3 regions of the Spirillospora sp. NPDC000708 genome follow, and region 3 is predicted to be linked to each of the others. Evidence: riboswitches for the same ligand, from Rfam matches in the RefSeq annotation. Region 3 holds a riboswitch; each other region holds the start of a gene.
What was found. A riboswitch is a leader RNA that binds a small molecule or an ion and turns the genes downstream of it on or off. The one in region 3 is predicted to bind thiamine pyrophosphate.

Region 1: it holds a riboswitch for thiamine pyrophosphate, as region 3 does, so the genes downstream of both, thiO (glycine oxidase ThiO) here and ABT299_RS49610 (purine-cytosine permease family protein) in region 3, are expected to answer to the same signal.
Region 2: it holds a riboswitch for thiamine pyrophosphate, as region 3 does, so the genes downstream of both, thiC (phosphomethylpyrimidine synthase ThiC) here and ABT299_RS49610 (purine-cytosine permease family protein) in region 3, are expected to answer to the same signal.

Annotation. Positions count from the first base shown of each region.
Region 1 is NZ_JBEPCJ010000022.1:47,681-49,934, forward strand. It holds gene thiS (sulfur carrier protein ThiS) at 1-151, opposite strand, end outside; gene thiO (glycine oxidase ThiO) at 217-1,341, opposite strand; TPP riboswitch at 1,332-1,445, opposite strand; gene ABT299_RS18000 (NAD(P)/FAD-dependent oxidoreductase) at 1,552-2,254, shown strand, end outside.
Region 2 is NZ_JBEPCJ010000126.1:20,080-22,333, reverse strand. It holds gene gdhA (NADP-specific glutamate dehydrogenase) at 1-494, opposite strand, end outside; gene tsaA (tRNA (N6-threonylcarbamoyladenosine(37)-N6)-methyltransferase TrmO) at 572-994, opposite strand; TPP riboswitch at 1,085-1,198, shown strand; gene thiC (phosphomethylpyrimidine synthase ThiC) at 1,194-2,254, shown strand, end outside.
Region 3 is NZ_JBEPCJ010000145.1:13,675-15,928, reverse strand. It holds gene ABT299_RS49620 (SSI family serine proteinase inhibitor) at 1-332, opposite strand, end outside; gene ABT299_RS49615 (rhodanese-like domain-containing protein) at 382-714, shown strand; TPP riboswitch at 776-893, shown strand; gene ABT299_RS49610 (purine-cytosine permease family protein) at 886-2,254, shown strand, end outside.

The DNA.
Region 1 (2,254 bases), on a different contig from region 3:
GCGTCGTCGCCTCCCACGCCGAGCGCCGGACGACCTCGTCGTTCAGCGCGGCCGCCACGCCGGACGCGGCGGTGGTGACGGCCGCGACCGCCTGCGCCACGGACGCGCCGTCCGGCAGCTCGCGCGGCTCTCCGTTCACGATGATCCTCATCACTGCACGACCTTCATCACTGCACGACCTTCGTCACTGCGGCCCGCATCACTGCGCGGCCTTCCTCACTGCGGTCCGGGGGAGAAGCGGGCGGGGGAGAACGGGGCGGCCACCTCGGGCACGGGGCCGTCCAGCAGCATCGCCGCGAGGGCGTCGGCGCTGACCGGCGCCAGCAGGATGCCGTTGCGGAAGTGGCCGGTGCCGAGGTAGAGGCCGGGCAGCGCGGTGGGGCCCATCAGCGGGGCGTTGTCCGGGGAACCGGGCCGCAGGCCCGCGGTGACCTCGGCGAACTCCAGCTCGGTGAGGCCGGGCAGCAGCTCGCGGGCGTCCCGCAGCAGCTCCCAGAGGCCGCCCGCGGTGACCCGCGTGTCGAAGCCCAGCTCCTCCTGCGTGGCGCCGATGACGATCTCGCCGTCCGCGCGCGGCACCAGGTAGACCGACGAGCCCTTCACCAGGCCGCGGGTGGTGCGCCGCAGGAACGGCACCGGCGTGCGGAGCCTGATCACCTGGCCCTTGACGGGGCGGACGGGTGGAACGGTCCCGGCGGGCAGGCCCGCCAGGTCGCCCGACCAGGGCCCGGCGGCCAGCAGCACCCGGTCCGCGCGGATCTCGGCGCCGTCGTCCAGCCGGACCCCGGCGGCCGCGTCGCGCTCGACCAGCAGGCCCTCCGCGCGCCGCCGCACCAGCCGGACGCCCAGCCGCTCGCCCGCCGCCAGCAGCGCCGGGGCGAGCCGGCGCGGGTCGACCGAGCCGTCCTCGGGCGCGAGCAGGCCGCCGCGCACCCCGGGCGCCAGCATCGGCTCGGCCCTGCGGCACTCGCGGCCGGTGAGGGCCTCGACGGGGATGCCGAGGCTCTCCTGGAAGGCGCGCAGGTCGTCCAGGAGCTTCAGGTCGTCGGCGTCGAACGCGACCTGGAGCGTCCCGTCGTCGCGGTAGCCGGTGTCCAGGCCGGTGGCCTCGGCCAGCTCGGCGGCGAACGCGCCGTAGCGGTCGCGGGAGGCGAGGCCGAGCCGCAGCAGCGGCTCCTCGCCGTAGCTCAGCTCGCTGACGGGGGTCAGCATGCCCGCGGCGACCGACGAGGCGCCGCTCGCGGGCGCCGGGTCGACCAGGGTGACGGCGGCGCCGCCCTGCGCGGCCCGCCAGGCGGTGGCCAGGCCGATGACCCCGGCCCCGATGATCACGATCCGCAATGCGCGCTCCCTTCGCCGGCATGATCCGGATCAGGTCGTGGCGGTCGGCGGCCCGCTCAGCCGCCCTCTCAGCCCGGTCGCACCGGACTCCCGCGCTCTGTTGTGTTGTGCACGTGCCGCTATGCCCCACCATACGGCCAACACCCCGAATGCACCTGTCTGGACACCCGTCCAAAAGCGCTCCGGCGGCCCCGGTTAGGGTGGGCGCCCATGAACAGGGTCATCGTCGTGGGCGGCGGGCTGGCGGGCGTGCGGGCCGCCGAGGCACTGAGGAGCAAGGGGTACGAGGGCGAGCTGACCCTCGTCTCGGCGGAGCGGCACATGCCGTACGACCGGCCGCCGCTGTCCAAGGCGGTGCTGGCGGGCGACTCCGACGACACCACCGTGGACGCCGACTGGGACGCGCTCCGCTGCGAGCTGCTGCTCGGCGAGCGCGCCACCGCGCTGCGCCTCGACGCGCCGGGCCGTGACGGCCGGGGCGGCGGCACCGTCGCGACCACCGCCGGCGACCTGCCCTTCGACGGCCTGGTCATCGCCACCGGCGCCGAGCCCGTCACGCTGCCCGGGGACGGCCGCCAGCACGTCCTGCGCACCATCGACGACTCCCGCGACCTGCGCGGACGCCTCACCGAGGGCGCCCGGATCGTGATCGTCGGCGCGGGCTGGATCGGCGCCGAGGTCGCCACCACCGCGGCGAAGAAGGGCTGCGCCGTCACCGTCGTCGAGGCCGCCGACACCCCGCTCGCGGTCGCGCTCGGCCAGGAGATCGGCGCGCTCACCATCCCCTGGTACGCCGAGGCGGGCGTCGAGCTGCGCACCGGCGTCAAGGTCGCCGCGGTCGAGCACGGCGGCCTCGCCCTCGCCGGCCCCGGCGGCGGCCCCGGCGGCGGCGAGCGGATCGCCGCCGACGAGG
Region 2 (2,254 bases), on a different contig from region 3:
TGCAGCTCGGTCATGAACGACTGGCAGAACCGCATCACCTCGGCGTCCGAGCGGCCGCGCGGGTCGAAGTCGCTGCCGCCCTTGCCGCCGCCGATGCCGAGACCGGTCAGCGCGTTCTTGAAGATCTGCTCGAAGCCGAGGAACTTCACGATGCCGAGGTTCACCGACGGGTGGAAGCGCAGGCCGCCCTTGTACGGGCCGAGCGCGCTGTTGAACTCCACCCGGAAGCCGCGGTTGACGTGCACCGCGCCGGAGTCGTCGGTCCACGGCACCCGGAAGACGATCTGCCGCTCGGGCTCGACGAGCCGCTCCAGCACCCCCTGGCCGGCGAGCTCGGGGCGGGCGGCGACGGCCGGGCCGAGCGACTCCAGCACCTCGTGGACGGCCTGGTGGAACTCCGGCTCCCCCGGGTCGCGGACGAGGACGCGCTCGTAGGCCTTGTCCAGCACGGTGTGCGTGCCGGTCGCGTTCTGCGGCCGGGGGGAAACGGGCATGCCGGGTCCTTCCTCAGACGGTGATCATGCCTCTCCACTTTAGGCGGTGGTCTGGACCACCGCGGGGCACGGGCCGGTCAAAGGCCGGTATCCCCCGCGAGAACGGGCTTGACGTCCAGCACCGGCGTGCCGTCGAGCGCCTCCAGGCCGCGGACGCGCACGCGCCGCCCGGTGACCTGGAGGATCTCCACGGGGTGCAGGCCGATCGGGTTCGGGCGGGCCGGGGAGCGGGTGGCGAACACGCCGGTCTCGGGGTTGCGCGGGTCGTCGCGCGGCCGGGTCCGCAGCACGTCCCGCGGAGCCAGGTGCAGCCAGGTGAGCACGATGATCCGGTCGCCGTCGCCGAGCCCCTCCAGGGCCGCCTGGTACGACGGCTCGAAGACCAGCCACGCGTCGGGGGCGCCCTCCGTCCCCTGCTTGGGCGCCTCGGCGCGGTCGCTGAGGGGGGACGACACGTGGCCGACGGGTGTGAGGGCGAAGTCATCGCGGATGTTCTCCATGCCCTGATCCTCCCAGCCCGGTCGCGCGGGCGCGTTCTACCCCGGCGGCGGTGGTTGCGGCAACGGGGGTGCGCCGGGTTACCGTCGAGCACGACAGATCGCGGGGGCCCGGCGAACCGGGCTGAGATAGCGGCTGGGACGGCCGCTGACCGCATGAACCTGACCGGGTAATGCCGGCGTAGGGAGAGATCGAGTCGTCATGACCGAATCCGTGGTTCCAGCTGCCCGCAAGACCTACCTCCAGGGCTCCCGCCCGGGGGTGCGCGTTCCCATGCGGGAGGTCCCGCTGACCAACGGCGACGTCGTCGTCCTGTACGACACGTCCGGGCCGTACACCGACCCCGACCACGAGACCGACGTCCGCAAGGGGCTGCCCGCGCTGCGGGAGGCGTGGATCGCCGAGCGCGGCGACACCGAGCCGTACGACGGGCGGGCGGCCCGCCCCGAGGACGACGGGCGCCGCTCCGCGCCCGCGGCCGACGGGCCGCTCGCCCGCCGCCCGCGCCGGGCGAGCGGCGGCGCGGTGACCCAGCGCGCCTACGCGCGGCGCGGGGAGATCACCGCCGAGATGGAGTTCGCGGCGCTGCGCGAGGGCGTGGCGCCGGAGTTCGTCCGCGACGAGCTGGCGGCGGGCCGGGCGGTGCTGCCCGCCAACGTCAACCATCCGGAGATCGAGCCGATGGTCATCGGCCGGAGCTTTCTGGTGAAGGTGAACGCCAACATCGGCAACTCGGCGGTGGCGTCCTCGATCGAGGACGAGGTCGAGAAGATGACGTGGGCGACCCGCTGGGGCGCCGACACGATCATGGACCTGTCGACGGGCCGGGACATCCACACCACCCGCGAGTGGATCCTGCGCAACTCGCCGGTGCCGGTCGGGACCGTCCCGCTGTACCAGGCGGTGGAGAAGGTCGGCGGCGACCCGGCGGAGCTGACCTGGGACGTCTTCCGCGACACCGTGATCGAGCAGGCCGAGCAGGGCGTCGACTACATGACCGTGCACGCGGGCGTGCTGCTGCGGTACGTGCCGCTGACGGCGCGGCGGAAGACCGGCATCGTCTCGCGCGGCGGGTCGATCATGGCGGCGTGGTGCCTGGCGCACCACGAGGAGAACTTCCTCTACACCCGCTTCCGCGAGCTGTGCGAGATCTTCGCGGCCTACGACGTCACCTGGTCGCTCGGCGACGGGCTGCGGCCCGGCTGCATCGCGGACGCCAACGACGAGGCGCAGTTCGCGGAGCTGCGCACGCAGGGCGAGCT
Region 3 (2,254 bases):
TCGGGGCCGCCGTAGATGTCGGTGCACATCCGGTCCTTGGGGACGGGCGCGAACGGGTCCTTGACCTTGGTGAGGGCGGCGCAGGCGTCGGCGGCCTTCGGGTGGTCGCCGCCGGCCGGGTCGCAGGTCAGCCTGTAGGTCGTGGCGGGAGCCTGGGCCGACGCCTTGACCTGGATGGTGAGGCTGTCGGCCGAGGGGCCCGAGGGCCGTACCGTGGTGGTGCCCGAGGGCCGCTCGGCGGGAAGGGTCTTGACGTGTTCGTCGCCGCAGGCGGCCAGTGAGAAGATCATGGCGAGCCCGGACGAGGCGAGGATGAGCGTCCGATACCGCATGCGTGATTCGACGCGGGGGGGCTTCGCGCGGTTCCATGGGGGTGTGATGATTTTCGGGGACGAGGTTCCGGCGGTGGTCGCCGCCGACGTTCCGCAGGGCGGTTACCTGCTCGACGTGCGCGAACAGAGCGAGTGGGACGCGGGGCACGCGCCCGACGCCGTCCACATTCCGATGGGGCAGCTGGGCGACCGGGCCGGGGAGATCCCGCGGGACCGCGAGATCTTCGTGATCTGCCGGTCGGGGGCGCGGTCGGCGCAGGTGACGGTGGCGCTGAACCAGGCGGGCTGGCTGGCGAAGAACGTGGACGGCGGGATGAAGGGCTGGGCCGAGGCGGGCCGCCCGATGGAGAACGGCGGGGACGGCGAGCCCTACGTGGCCTGACCGCCCTCCGGGAAATACGCCCCCTTTGTAGGGGTTGCGGGCGGTTGTACGATCGGTGCCGACCGATAACCGCGGGAGCTCGGGCCATGAGCCGGGCTGAGAGGGCGGCCTTCCTGGCGTCGCCGACCGCATGAACCTGTCCGGGTAATGCCGGCGTAGGGAGCGTGTCCCGTGACGTCCGACGTCGAGAAGACCCTCGCGCACGAGAGCCCGCGCAACGAGGTCCCGTACACCCTCGACGAGCCCGCCCCGAAGGTGCTCGGCTTCTGGGACCAGAGCGCGTTCTGGGCGAACCTCGGGGTCAGCCTGCTGGCCTTCTCCGGCGCCTACACCGTCCTCGCGCCCGATGCCGCCGGGACGCCGACGCTGGCGATCGCGGCGGGCATCGTCGCGATGATCGTCGGCACCGTGCTGGGCGGGCTGATGCTCGGCCTGGCCGCCGCGCCGGGCGCGCGGACGGGCCAGCCGGCGATGGTGCTGCTGCGCGGCCTGTTCGGCGCGCGGCTGTCGTACGTGCCGACGGTGCTGAACATCGCGCAGCTGATCGGCTGGGGCACGTTCGAGCTGATCGTGATCGCGGACGCGGCGCGCGAGCTGTGGGACGGGGTGCCCCGCTGGGGGTACGTCGTCGCGGCCGGGGTGCTCACGACCGTGCTGACGATCTGGCCGCTCGGGTCGGTGCGGCTGCTGCGCCGGTACGTGACGGTCGCGGTGATCGTCGCGCTCGCCTACTTCTACGTGCAGCTCGTCCGGCAGCCGCTGCCGGACCTGAACCACGGGTCGTGGCACGGGTTCTGGATCGGCGCGGACGCGGCGCTGGCGGTGTCGATCTCGTGGGTGCCGGTCGCCGCCGACTACACCCGGCACGCGAAGAGCGCGCGCGGGGCCTTCGGCGCGGCGTCGGTCGGGTACTCGGTCACCCAGATCGTCGCGTACGTGCTAGGGCTGCTGGCCCTGGCCCTCGTGGGCGGCGACACGGGCAAGGTGTTCGACCCGTTCCTGCACGTCGCGCTGGGCGCGGTGTTCTTCGCGGTGTTCGTGCTGCGGGAGGCCGACCAGTCGTTCGCGAACGTGTACTCCACCGCCGTGTCGATCCAGAACCTGGTGCCGCGCGCCGACCGCCGCGTCCTGTCGGTCGCGCTCGGCGCGGGGATCACCGTGCTGGCGCTGGTGCTGGACATCAACGACTACGCGGGCTTCCTGTCGCTGATCGGGTCGGTGTTCGTGCCGATGCTGGGCGTGCTCGCGGCGGACTTCTTCCTGGGCCGGGGCCGCGCCGGCGGCTGGGACGCGAGCCGCGCCGCGCCGTCCCGGTGGAGCATGATCGCGGCCTGGCTGGTCGGCATCGTCGCCTACCAGCTGATCAACTCCGGGACGATCGGCTGGTGGACGGACCTGTGGCAGCACGTGCGGGACGCGCTGCACTTCACCCCGCAGAGCTGGATGAGCGCGTCGCTGCTCTCCTTCCTCGTCGCGGGCGCCGCGACGCTCCTGATCGGCCGGACGGGCGCCGCCCGCCGGCCCGGTATTACCCGGCGGT